3 regions of the Anaerostipes sp. PC18 genome follow, and region 2 is predicted to be linked to each of the others. Evidence: a T-box and tRNA genes for the amino acid it is inferred to sense, from the RefSeq annotation. Region 2 holds a T-box; the other regions hold tRNA genes.
What was found. A T-box is a leader RNA that pairs with one kind of tRNA and senses whether it is charged. The one in region 2 lies ahead of aspS (aspartate--tRNA ligase), so its partner is inferred to be a tRNA-Asp.
Positions count from the first base shown of each region.

Region 1: it has a tRNA-Asp gene. The T-box ahead of aspS (aspartate--tRNA ligase) is inferred to sense a tRNA for this amino acid. The anticodon was not compared.
Region 3: it has a tRNA-Asp gene. The T-box ahead of aspS (aspartate--tRNA ligase) is inferred to sense a tRNA for this amino acid. The anticodon was not compared.

Region 1 is NZ_CP121164.1:115,553-119,951, forward strand. It holds rRNA gene P8F77_RS00550 (23S ribosomal RNA) at 1-1,911, shown strand, start outside; tRNA gene P8F77_RS00555 (tRNA-Asp) at 1,987-2,060, shown strand; tRNA gene P8F77_RS00560 (tRNA-Val) at 2,097-2,170, shown strand; tRNA gene P8F77_RS00565 (tRNA-Thr) at 2,180-2,252, shown strand; tRNA gene P8F77_RS00570 (tRNA-Tyr) at 2,325-2,405, shown strand; tRNA gene P8F77_RS00575 (tRNA-Met) at 2,412-2,486, shown strand; tRNA gene P8F77_RS00580 (tRNA-Phe) at 2,650-2,722, shown strand; gene P8F77_RS00585 (aminotransferase class I/II-fold pyridoxal phosphate-dependent enzyme) at 2,851-4,230, shown strand; gene tmk (dTMP kinase) at 4,232-4,399, shown strand, end outside.
Region 2 is NZ_CP121164.1:601,961-606,359, forward strand. It holds gene P8F77_RS03350 (energy-coupling factor ABC transporter permease) at 1-61, shown strand, start outside; gene cbiQ (cobalt ECF transporter T component CbiQ) at 45-845, shown strand; gene P8F77_RS03360 (ABC transporter ATP-binding protein) at 860-1,609, shown strand; gene P8F77_RS03365 (MerR family transcriptional regulator) at 1,625-1,999, shown strand; gene P8F77_RS03370 (hypothetical protein) at 2,070-2,450, opposite strand; T-box leader at 2,625-2,854, shown strand; gene aspS (aspartate--tRNA ligase) at 2,925-4,399, shown strand, end outside.
Region 3 is NZ_CP121164.1:2,963,015-2,967,413, forward strand. It holds gene P8F77_RS15900 (SufD family Fe-S cluster assembly protein) at 1-649, opposite strand, end outside; gene P8F77_RS15905 (ATP-binding cassette domain-containing protein) at 662-1,387, opposite strand; gene P8F77_RS15910 (hypothetical protein) at 1,501-1,623, opposite strand; gene P8F77_RS15915 (hypothetical protein) at 1,617-1,751, opposite strand; gene P8F77_RS15920 (C40 family peptidase) at 2,004-2,678, opposite strand; tRNA gene P8F77_RS15925 (tRNA-Arg) at 2,913-2,986, opposite strand; tRNA gene P8F77_RS15930 (tRNA-Leu) at 3,023-3,109, opposite strand; tRNA gene P8F77_RS15935 (tRNA-Val) at 3,134-3,206, opposite strand; tRNA gene P8F77_RS15940 (tRNA-Asp) at 3,238-3,311, opposite strand; tRNA gene P8F77_RS15945 (tRNA-Ile) at 3,331-3,404, opposite strand; tRNA gene P8F77_RS15950 (tRNA-Thr) at 3,439-3,511, opposite strand; tRNA gene P8F77_RS15955 (tRNA-Glu) at 3,528-3,599, opposite strand; tRNA gene P8F77_RS15960 (tRNA-Asn) at 3,633-3,705, opposite strand; rRNA gene P8F77_RS15965 (23S ribosomal RNA) at 3,807-4,399, opposite strand, start outside.

The DNA.
Region 1 (4,399 bases), 490 kb from region 2:
ACTGTACGAGATAAGTTGGACAGTCGAAAGGGAAAGAGCCCAGACCACCAGCTAAGGTCCCCAAAGTACGTGTTAAGTGGAAAAGGATGTGGGATTTCAAAGACAACTAGGACGTTGGCTTAGAAGCAGCCATACATTGAAAGAGTGCGTAATAGCTCACTAGTCGAGAGATCCTGCGCCGAAAATGTCCGGGGCTAAAACACGACACCGAAGCTGTGGAATGTAGAAATACATTGGTAGAGGAGCATTGTAAGCGGGATGAAGCCATACCGAAAGGAGTGGTGGACTGCTTAGAAGAGAGAATGCCGGAATGAGTAGCGAGAGGAAGGTGAGAATCCTTCCGGCCGAATATCTAAGGTTTCCAGAGTAAAGCTGATCTGCTCTGGGTAAGTCGGGACCTAAGGCGAGGGCGAGAGCCGTAGTCGATGGATAACTGGTTGAGATTCCAGTACCACATAAAAACAGAACTGTGGGGACACAGAAGGGAAATGGGAGCCAGGAATGGAAAGACTGGTGCAAGCGAAGTAGCCGTATGGGAGGCAAATCCCCATGCAAGGCAAAGGCGTTACGCGGACCGAACAAAAGTAGGGAAGCCCAGGCCCCAGCTGTCAAGAAAAGCCGCTATTGTTTTTATGTGCCCGTACCGTAAACCGACACAGGTGGATGAGGAGAATCCTAAGGCCGACGGGAGAAGTGTTGTTAAGAACTCGGCAAAATGACTCCGTAACTTCGGGAGAAGGAGTGCCAGGTAAGACTGGCCGCAGAGAATTGGCCCAAGCAACTGTTTAGCAAAAACACAGGTCTATGCAAAACCGCAAGGGTGAAGTATATGGGCTGACGCCTGCCCGGTGCTGGAAGGTTAAGGGGAGGGCTTAGCGAGTGATCGCGAAGGTCTGAACTTAAGCCCCAGTAAACGGCGGCCGTAACTATAACGGTCCTAAGGTAGCGAAATTCCTTGTCGGGTAAGTTCCGACCCGCACGAAAGGCGTAATGATTTGGGCACTGTCTCAACAACACACCCGGTGAAATTGAAATACCAGTGAAGATGCTGGTTACCTGCGCCAGGACGGAAAGACCCCATGGAGCTTTACTCCAGCTTGATACTGGGATTCGGTACTGCATGTACAGGATAGGTGGGAGACTGAGAAAGAAGGACGCCAGTCCTTTTGGAGTCACTGTTGGGATACCACCCTTGCAGTATTGGATTTCTAACCAACAGCCATGATCTGGTTGGGGGACAATGTCAGGTGGGGAGTTTGACTGGGGCGGTCGCCTCCGAAAGGGTATCGGAGGCGCTCAAAGGTCTTCTCAGAATGGACGGAAACCATTCGCAGAGTGCAAAGGCAGAAGAAGGCTTGACTGTGACACCGACGGGTGGAGCAGGTACGAAAGTAGGACTTAGTGATCCGGTGGTATAACGTGGGATTGCCATCGCTCAACGGATAAAAGCTACCCTGGGGATAACAGGCTTATCACTCCCAAGAGTTCACATCGACGGAGTGGTTTGGCACCTCGATGTCGGCTCATCGCATCCTGGAGCTGTAGCAGGTTCCAAGGGTTGGGCTGTTCGCCCATTAAAGCGGTACGCGAGCTGGGTTCAGAACGTCGTGAGACAGTTCGGTCCCCATCCGGCGCAGGCGGAGGAAATTTGATAGGAGCTGTCCTTAGTACGAGAGGACCGGGATGGACGGACCACTGGTGGATCTGTTGTATTACCAAATGCATAGCAGAGTAGCCAAGTCTGGAAGGGATAAACGCTGAAGGCATCTAAGCGTGAAGCCCCCTAAAGATAAGATTTCCCATAGAGTAATCTAGTAAGACCCCTTGAAGACGACGAGGTAGATAGGGCAGAGGTGGAAGTACGGCAACGTATGGAGCTGACTGTTACTAATCGGTCGAGGCTTTAACCAAAGAAGGTAAGGAAGATGTTTGATGAAAGGTTCTGTATGTAGTTTTGAAGGTACATAGATTATTTTGTAAAGATTTGGCCCGGTGGCTCAGCCGGTTAGAGCGCCGCCCTGTCACGGCGGAGGTCGTGGGTTCGATTCCCATCCGGGTCGTTTTTTCCTTTTTAGGAGGATTTATAATATAAATTTGGGATCATAGCTCAGCTGGGAGAGCATCTGCCTTACAAGCAGAGGGGTCATAGGTTCGAGCCCTATTGGTCCCATTTTTGTCAGCCGTTGTGGCTCAATTGGCAGAGCAGCTGATTTGTAATCAGCAGGTTACCGGTTCAAGTCCGGTCAACGGCTCTCATAAATTATGTTATAAACGTAATTTTATGTTTGAGTTTTATGCTGAAATGGTATAATATATATGTATATGGTGGGATTCCCGAGTGGCCAAAGGGGCAGACTGTAAATCTGTTGGCAACGCCTTCGAAGGTTCGAATCCTTCTCCCACCATTTTAGCGCGGGGGTGGAGCAGTCTGGTAGCTCGTCGGGCTCATAACCCGAAGGTCGTTGGTTCAAATCCGGCCCCCGCAACTTCCATTAGCGTTCAGAGCGTGCATAGAAATATTTATCAACAGGGCCGGATATTTATATTCGGAGCTGTTGATAAATGTTTCTATATAGGCGGTAACGCCGTGATCTCAAAAGTATAGCTTTTGAGATTTTGTACGCGGACTAAAGTAAAATCAATACCCAAGCCCAGATAGCTCAGTCGGTAGAGCAGAGGACTGAAAATCCTCGTGTCGCTGGTTCGATTCCGGCTCTGGGCATCTAAAAGTTCTGATTTTTATCAGGGCTTTTTTCTTTTTCCCAAAATACCTTGTCACACTTTAAAATGTCGTGGAATATCTACGGTGTGTATGATAAAATAGGATAAAATGAGGCTTAATAACAATTTATGAAATATCCTATATTTGAAAAATTAAGACAATTAGATAAAGAAGGGATGTATCCGTTCCATATGCCTGGTCACAAAAGGCAGAAACAGGACATTATGAGAGAGGGATCTCTGTTTGCGCTTGACACTACAGAGATCAGCGGCTTTGACGATCTGCATCATCCCGAGGGGATGATTAAAGAATCAATGGAGTATGTCCAACATATATATGGAAGTAAGGAAAGTTATTTTCTGATCAACAGCACCACCGGAGGCATTTTAGCTTCTGTGGCTGCGTCCTGTCGGCTGGGAGATAAGATTCTTATCAGCAGGAACTGCCACAAGTCCGTATATCATGCAATTTCCATGCTTGGATTAAGGCCGGTTTATTTATATCCCAAAATAGAGCAGAATATTTGTATGGGGATTACTAAAAGCCAGGTGCAGGACATACTGGGCAGGGAAAATGGCATTAAAGCCGCTGTTATCGTTTCCCCTACTTATGAAGGGATGGTGTCTGATATCAGGCAGATTGCTGAGGTTCTTCATGAAGAGGGGATTCCCTTGATCGTGGATGAGGCTCACGGAGCACATTTTGTATTTCACAGTGGATTTCCGGAGAGCGCGGTATCCCAGGGAGCAGATGCAGTGATCCAGAGTCTGCATAAGACGCTGCCTTCCCTTACTCAGACCGGACTTCTGCACATCTGCAGTTCCCGGATAGGCACCAGGGAGATTCAGCAGGCTTTATCTACATTTCAGAGCAGCAGCCCGTCTTATATTTTGATGGCCAGTATTGATTACTGTGTCAGGAAATGTGCTGACAGCCCGGACTTGTTTGATGACTATGTTCGGAATCTAATGGATATCCGGGCCAGGCTTAAAGCTATGAGACACCTGAAGCTCTTAAAGACAGATGATCCGGGAAAAATCGTTGTTTCGACCGGCGATACAAAGATTACCGGCAAAGAGCTGTTTCATATTTTGAGGGGTGAGTATGGGATAGAGTTGGAGATGTCCGAAATATCCTATGTCACTGCCATGACGAGTATTTGTGATACAAAAGAGGCATTGGATAAATTGTGTGAGGCATTTCTGGAAACAGATGAAAGCCTGCACCATGTTCAAAATCCGGGACTGGCTGTTATTCCTGCCACTGAGCAGGTTATGACACCTTACGAGGCAAAGATAAGAGGGAGAAAGTTGGTGAGTCCTGCCGAATCACTTGGAGGGATCAGTGCGGATTTTATATTTTTATATCCTCCGGGCATACCGCTGGCGGTGCCGGGAGAGAGGATTTCAGGAGAAATAGTGCAGAAAATTAATGAGTACCAGGAACAGAAGATGAATCTGATTGGCCTGTCGGAAGGCCGGATATACATAGTGGATGAAAGGGTTTGAGATGGGAATATTTATAACGATGGAAGGGCCGGACGGTGCCGGGAAATCTACACAGATTGATTTATTAAGAGTCTACTTATTGCAGAAGGGGTATGATATAATAGTATGCAGGGAACCAGGAGGTACGGTTATAAGCGAAGCGATCCGTGAAGTGATCCTCAACAGGGAT
Region 2 (4,399 bases):
AGCCGTTTGTTATCTGTTCGGCCTGTTTAGAAAGAAAGGACGTCATGAGCAGAATCAATGAGGCAATTCATGAAATACACCATCTGGATGCCATGGCTTCAAGAGAGGGGCGGATCAACAGGATTCATCCTCTGAGCAAGCTTCTCGTCACCGTCTGGTATATCACTTTTACCATGTCATTTCCTGTCTATGAACCGGGCGGAATCTTCGGCATGATCCTGTATCCCGCAGTAACTATGCGGGCAGGAGGCATCTCTGCGGTCAGAAGTATAAGAAAATTAAAGCCGGTTCTTCTGCTCGTCTGTGCAGTGGGGATTGCCAATCCGTTTTTTGACCGGGCCGTACTCTTCCGGGCCGGGCCTTTACCGGTAACCGGCGGCATGATCTCCATGGCCACACTGATGCTCAAAGGAGCATTTGCGGTGCTGGCATCTTACCTGCTGATCCTGACAACGTCTATGGAGAGCATTTGTTATGCTCTGCGTCTCCTGCATGTGCCGAAGATTATGGTGACCATGGTGCTTCTGATCTATCGGTATGTGATCGTGCTGCTGAAAGAAGCCGAACGGATCTCCCAGGCGTACTCCATGAGAGCGCCGGATCAGAAGGGAATCCATTACCGGGCATGGGGAACCTTACTGGGACAGCTGATGCTAAGAAGTATCGACCGGGCCCAGACGGTCTATGAGAGCATGCTGCTCCGGGGATTTGACGGAAGTTTCCGTCTGTCAAAGAAGCAGAAAATGGACAGAAGAAGTGCAGTGTACCTGGCAGGCTGGCTGGGTATCGTTGTTTTGCTGCGGTATGTTTCTGTTTTTAAACTTGCCGGAAGTCTGTTAGAATAGAATACGGAGGAAGTATGAACAAAATTGAAGTAAACGGCCTCACCTTTTCCTATGAAAAAAGAGCCTCATCAAGCAGAAAAAATGTGCTTTCCGGTTTAAATTTTACTGCTGAAGATGGAGAGAGCATCGGACTGATCGGGGCCAACGGAGCGGGGAAGTCTACACTGCTCAAACTCATGGTAGGGCTTCTGACAGACTATGAAGGAGAGCTAAGAATCGGAGGAATCCGGGCAGAGAAAGCGTCCCTGGCAGATATTCGGAAGAAGACGGGATATGTGTTTCAGGATTCAGACAGCCAGCTGTTTATGTCTACTGTGTATGAAGACGTGGCATTTGCTCCACGCAATTACGGACTCTCTGAGGAGGAAACAAGAGAGAGGACGCTGAGAGCACTGGAGAGTGTTCATATGGAGCAGATGAAAGACAGGCACATCTACCGGCTGTCCGGAGGAGAGAAAAAAAGGGCATCCATCGCATCGATCCTGTCCATGGAGCCGGAGGTGATCCTTATGGATGAGCCGTCGGCGGCTCTGGACCCCAAAAACAGGCGCAGCCTGATCCATGTCCTGAACGGACTTTCCGGGACTAAGATCATTGCGTCCCATGACCTGGATTTCATCTATGATACGTGTGAGAGGACAATCCTGATCGCAGACGGAAGACTTGCGGCAGACGGACCCACGGAGGAAATATTAAGGGATCAAACACTTCTGGAAGACAATGGGCTGGAGCTCCCGCTGTCATTTTCCAGGACTTTGGAATGAATGGAGGAAAGTATTTTGACCATCGCAGAAGTAAGTAAAAAGTATGACATAACTGCAGATACGCTGAGATATTATGAGAGGATCGGACTGATACCGGCTGTCCCGAGGAAGCCGAACGGCATTCGGGATTATGACCAGGCATCCTGCCAGTGGGTGGAATTGATGAAGTGCATGCGGAAAGCCGGGGTGCAGATCGAGGCACTGATTGAATATGTGGAGCTGTTTCGCCGGGGAGATGAGACCATTGACGCACGGAAAACAATTCTCATGGAACAGAGAAAACGTCTGGTCCGGAAAATGCAGGATATGCAGGAGACTCTGGAACGTCTGGATTATAAGATTGAGATGTATGAACGGGGAAAGATGTCAGCAGAATATCAGATGGACTGATATCCAGAGATATAGAGATTGTTTCTTCCTGAGGAAGACGTATTTTGACAGAAGCCTTAAATTCTGAATTCTATTCTCCCTTCTCTTGTCCGAAGCAGGAAAATGCTTTCCGGAACTGGCCTAAAAGAAATGGAGACGGAGAGGCATTGCTGGGTCGTTCCATAATCGTATCCAGATTCCAGAAGTCAGGATAATCCGCGGCATCATCGGGATGGACTAACTGACGGGCAACAACTTGGGTCATCAAAGTGGATAAAGATCCCTCTTCTGGGGGAATAATATATTTGTCAGAAAGATGGAATAAAACTTTGAAGGAATCTTTTGTGAGATTCAGTTCAAATAATTCATTATAGGCAGAGAGATTCGTGAGATTATAAAACAGGTTTTTATTGCCCTTTTGGAAAGACCTGCTGAAGCTCCCTGTTGAAATGCACGATCCTGTAATGATCATCTATGATATAAATGCTCGTTTCCGAAGTAAAATTATTAGTATTCATATGTATATTCCTGTCAGGCCAATTTACTATATAGTATTTTTTGTGTAAATCAGTCAATCTCAAGAGAGGAAATAAAGAAAAAGAGAAAAATAAATTGACAAGACAGACAAAACTGAACTATAATGATCCAAAAAGCGTAGATTGAGAAAAGTAGCATAGATTATCGCTTACAGTGAGCAGGAGACAGTGGGAACCCTGCAGAGTGAATCCATGTGAAGAACACTCAGGAGCTGCAATCTGAACGTCCATAGGATCAGTAGGTGCGTCGCAGGCTGTGCGTTATTCAGCATACCAGAGAGGCTGTAAAAGCAGCAAATCAGGTGGTACCGCGGAACTTGTACAGTTGTCCGTCCTGAATGATTTTTTAGGATAGACGACTTTTTTTATTACAAAAAAGTCTAACATGATGAAAGAAAAAGGAGAAAAAAATGTCAGATATGTACCGCAGCAAGACTATGGATAAGATTTCTGAGAGCGATATCGGGTCCCAGTTAAAGATCGCCGGGTGGGTGGAAAATATCCGTGACCACGGCGGAGTGTCATTTATTGATTTAAGAGATATGTATGGCGTTATGCAGGTCGTGTTAAGAGACGGAAGTCTTTTAAATGAAGTGAGAAAAGAAGAATGCCTTTCCATCGAAGGGATCATTGAGCACAGGGACGAGGAGACTTATAATCCGAAGATTCCCACGGGAACGATCGAACTGGAAGCCCATAAGATTACAGTGCTCGGAAAGGTATATACCGACCTTCCGTTTGAAGTTTCAGGGTCCAAAGAGATCCGAGAGGATGTCCGTTTAAAATACCGGTATTTAGATTTGAGAAACCGCAAAGTAAAGGACAATATCAAATTCCGCTCCGAAGTCATCAGTTTCCTGAGAAGAAAGATGAATGATCTTGGATTTATGGAGATCCAGACACCGATCCTCTGCGCATCTTCACCGGAAGGGGCAAGGGACTATATTGTTCCGTCCAGAAAATATAAAGGGAAGTTTTATGCACTCCCTCAGGCTCCGCAGCAGTACAAACAGCTGCTGATGGTATCCGGCATCGACAAATACTATCAGGTTGCGCCTTGTTTCAGAGATGAAGATGCCCGCGCCGACCGTTCTCCGGGAGAATTTTACCAGCTGGACTTTGAGATGAGTTTTGCCACACAGGAAGATGTCTTTAAAATCGGTGAGGAAGTGCTGGCAGAGACCTTTAAGAAATTTGCACCGGAAGGGTCCGTTGTGACAGACACGCCATTCCCGGTTATCAGTTATAAGCAGGCGATGCTGGAATTTGGAACGGACAAACCGGATTTAAGGAATCCTCTCAGGATCGTGGACGTGACAGACTTTTTCCAGAGATGTACTTTCAAGCCGTTCCACGACAAGACAGTGAGGGCCGTGAAAGTCCACGCAAATCTCTCAAAAGGATTCCATGAAAAGCTCCTTAAATTTGCACAGTCCATCGGCATGGCAGGACTCGGATACCTGGAAGTAAAAGAAGATATGTCCTACAAGGGACCGATCGACAAATTTATTCCGGAAGATATGAAGAGTGAGCTTGCAAAGAAGGCACATCTTGAGGCAGGGGACGTAATCTTCTTTATCGCAGCAAGTGAAAAACTTGCCTGTCAGTTTGCGGGACAGATCAGGGACGAACTTGCCGCCCGCCTGGATCTCTGTGAGAAAAATGCGTACCGTTTTTGTTACATCAACGATTTTCCGATGTATGAGACAGACGAGGAGACAGGGCAGGTGACCTTTACACATAATCCATTCTCTATGCCTCAGGGAGGACTTGAAGCGCTGAATGAAAAAGATCCTCTGGATATTCTCGCATACCAGTACGATATCGTCTGCAATGGAGTGGAACTTTCTTCCGGTGCGGTGAGAAACCATGATCTGGATGTCAT
Region 3 (4,399 bases), 1.1 Mb from region 2:
ATATGATCTGTGCAGAACTCTCCTCCCCGTTTAACTGTACGTCCATGTTTGATATGGCCTGCTGGTTCCCATGTGTCATGAGTTTTTCCATTACATAGAGTTTGGACCCTGCCCCCATCTCCACGTGTGTCTCCCGTATCGTCGAATCTACCCCTTTGATCTGAGTCGTATCCAGTGTAAAAACAGAATCTTCCTCCACATCGATTTTCGTGACAGGATTTAAAACCCTGCCGCCGGTTCCTTTTCCTTCCCCGTAATGGCGCTCCTCATACCGTACATTGGCATGGCTGCCCACATGGAATGCATGAATGCCGTCATGCCTGCTCTCCTGGTCCCCGTCGTTGTGAATGCCGCATCCTGCCACGATCAGGACATCTGCACCGTCCTCGATATAAAAGTCATTATAGACCACATCTGTGATACCGGAAGCAGAAACAACCACCGGTATATGCACTGCCTCACCTTTTGTCTTCCCGCTGATAAAGATATCAATCCCGGGCTTGTCCTGCTTCTTTACGATGCGGACGTTCTCACTGTCGCCGTGACATACTGCCTGTCCGTTCTGACGCAAGTTATAAGCGCCTTTCTGTACAAACCCCTGACCGTCGATAGCCTCCAGCACTCCCGCCGTTATTTGATCTAATTTCATGTCCTTATCCCCCTATTCCTGCATGAAGGCACATTGCTCTTCAGATTCTTCTGCCATGAGGTGCGGATAGACCTCTTCCTTCGACCCGATCTCTTCAACCTGCCCGTCTCTGATGATCATGATGCGGTCTGCCATCTGGATGATCCTCTCCTGATGGGAGATCAGGATCAGACTTGCCTTGTTTTCCCTGTGGATTTTTTCAAATTCTTTGATCAGCATGGCAAAACTCCAAAGATCGATGCCTGCCTCCGGTTCATCAAAGATACATATTTTATGGTCTTTTGCAAATACGGTGGCAATCTCGATCCTTTTCATCTCGCCCCCCGACAGAGTGGCATCCACTTCCCGGTCTTTATATTCCATTCCGCAGAGCCCGACACTGCTCAGCAATTCACAGCACCGCTCATCCTTCAGTGTCTCCCCTGCCGCAAGAGACAGCAGCCTGGAAGCCGTCAGCCCTTTAAATCTTGGAGGCTGCTGGAATGCAAATCCTATGCCTGCATTCGCCCTCTGGTCTATGGTATAATCTGTGATGTCTTCTCCGTCCAGAGAGATTTTACCCCCGCTTGCTTTTTCTATCCCCATTAAAATCTTTGCGATGGTTGATTTTCCTCCGCCGTTGGGTCCTGTGACAACAAGCATTTCCCCGTCATCGACAGAGAAGCTCACATCATCCAATATTTGCACATCTGCACCATTTTCATTGATCCGGTACGATAAATGTTCTACGTTTAACATAACTGCAGCCTCTTTTCTTGTCTTTTGAATTCTATCATATTTATATAACCGTATTTTATATTGTTTTTCAAGTAATTCTGTCCATGTTTTGGAAAAGATTCATTCTCATTTCCCTAAAAAGTCCCTGCCAGTAGTTCTGCCTCTCTCAGTGCCTGATTCATGATGAGTCTCACATCATTTCCAATGATGTCAAGTCCCTCTGCGGTCACCGTATCTGTCTTCGGAATTCCTAGCATACGAAAAACGGAAGCAAGAAATACGGCAGCCGGAAATGTTCCTTCCAGTCAAGAAACCGCCTGGCCAGCAGTAACGTTCTGGATTCTTCTCCCCTGATACATCCATTGACAAATAAGATTGATTTCATACGCTCCTCCTTATATCAAAACATTATGGAAACAGAACAAAGTGGTCAAGCCCACACTTCAGCTCCCCAACCCTTCAATCTTTGAGGGGCTTGACAACTTTGCGTGCCAGATGCGATTTGCCAAAGGCAAATGATTTCCTTACGCATCTGTGCACAACCCGGGGAGCGTTTTTATTTCATAGGGAAGGTCGTAGAACTTTCCTATGAAATGAAAAAAAATGTGCAGGATCTCTCTTGCACATTTTGTTTGATCTATTCTCTTACGATTCTCCTCACGGCAACTACTTTTCTGTAATCGGCCCTCGGAGAAATCTTAATCCCTGTTTTTCTTGTACTGGCATGGACGATTTTGCCGTTGCCTATGTACATGGCTACATGGCCGCTGTAACAAATCAGATCTCCAGGCTGCTTGTTTTTATAAGATACCTTTCTGCCCGCTTTCCTGAGGTCGAAAGACGTTCTCGGAAGCTTATATCCGAAGGAACGGTATACTCCCCCGACAAAACCGGAGCAGTCGGCACCGCTGTTTAGATTTGTTCCTCCCCATACATATGGGTTGCCAACAAAACGCTGGGCAAAGGCTGCCACTGCCTGTCCTTTTTCTTCTTCAGTTCCTGCCAGTTCAGGAGCATTTGTGTTAATGTATACATATTTTTTCAGGACAAATCCTGTCTTGCCTTTGTATGTAACCTTTCTCCATTTCCCGCTCGTGTAATGAACCTGCACAGGTTCTCCCTTTGAAATTTTACGGATCACTTTAGATTTTTTAGATTTGGACTTTCTCAGTTTTACCCATGATTTCCATATCCGTCCGTCGTATGTACTCTGTGCTGCATGAACTTCCTTTTTCGGGGCTGCCAATCCTGATGTAATGATCATAGAAAAGACGAGCAGACATATTGCTGTCTTTTTTAATATTGACTTCATAAAGATGTTACCTTCCTACTTCGATATTTTATATTAATTTTATGTTTATTACAGTATTGTTACATTTGATCTACAGTTATGAATTATACCACAACACTTCTGTAAAGTAAACCTTCTAACATACAAAATAGGAAATTTTCCGTCATTTTTTCCATAAACTCCTGACATTTATCATGAATCGTATGGTGCATAAATAAAAAAACCCTATAAATCATTGATTTATAAGGGTTTTTACGTGGGCGAGAAGATTCGAACTCCCGACCTTCTGGTCCGTAGCCAGACGCTCTATCCAGCTGAGCTACGCCCACATATGAAATTAAACAGCACCTGTAACAAGTGCTCAATGCCGTTGACCGGAATCGAACCGGTACGGGGAGTATAAGTCCCAGGGATTTTAAGTCCTGTGCGTCTGCCAGTTCCGCCACAACGGCATCCTGAGAGAAATTCTCTCAAAATGGGACCAATAGGGCTCGAACCTATGACCCTCTGCTTGTAAGGCAGATGCTCTCCCAGCTGAGCTATGATCCCAAATATAAATTACTCTTTTTAAGCAAAGAGACGACCCGGATGGGGTTCGAACCCACGACCTCCGCCGTGACAGGGCGGCGCTCTAACCAGCTGAGCCACCGGGCCAGAAATAACTGTATACAAATGGACCCTCGGGGACTCGAACCCCGGACCGATCGGTTATGAGCCGATTGCTCTAACCAACTGAGCTAAAGGTCCTTATCTTCTCACCACTTAATGTCCAAGTGTATGAAGCCGTTGACCGGACTTGAACCGGTAACCTGCTGATTACAAATCAGCTGCTCTGCCAATTGAGCCACAACGGCGAAGTATGAAGCTGAATGACTCCAACGGGATTTGAACCCGTGTTACCGCCGTGAAAGGGCGGTGTCTTAACCACTTGACCATGGAGCCTTGTTTCTTTGACCGCTTCACGGTCTTTTTGACCTCCCCGAGCTGGGCTCGAACCAGCGACAACACGGTTAACAGCCGTGCGCTCTACCAACTGAGCTATCGAGGATCATTTCTTTTTATTCTTTCTCTTTTTTCCTTCGATTATTCCTCTGATGTACCTTCAAAACTACATACAGAACCTTTCATCAAACATCTTCCTTACCTTCTTTGGTTAAAGCCTCGACCGATTAGTAACAGTCAGCTCCATACGTTGCCGTACTTCCACCTCTGCCCTATCTACCTCGTCGTCTTCAAGGGGTCTTACTAGATTACTCTATGGGAAATCTTATCTTTAGGGGGCTTCACGCTTAGATGCCTTCAGCGTTTATCCCTTCCAGACTTGGCTACTCTGCTATGCATTTGGTAATACAACAGATCCACCAGTGGTCCGTCCATCCCGGTCCTCTCGTACTAAGGACAGCTCCTATCAAATTTCCTCCGCCTGCGCCGGATAGGGACCGAACTGTCTCACGACGTTCTGAACCCAGCTCGCGTACCGCTTTAATGGGCGAACAGCCCAACCCTTGGAACCTGCTACAGCTCCAGGATGCGATGAGCCGACATCGAGGCCAAACCACCCGTCGATGTGAACTCTTGGGAGTGATAAGCCTGTTATCCCCAGGGTAGCTTTTATCCGTTGAGCGATGGCAATCCCACGTTATACCACCGGATCACTAAGTCCTATTTTCGTACCTGCTCCACCCGTCGGTGTCACAGTCAAGCCTTCTTCTGCCTTTGCACTCTGCGAATGGTTTCCGTCC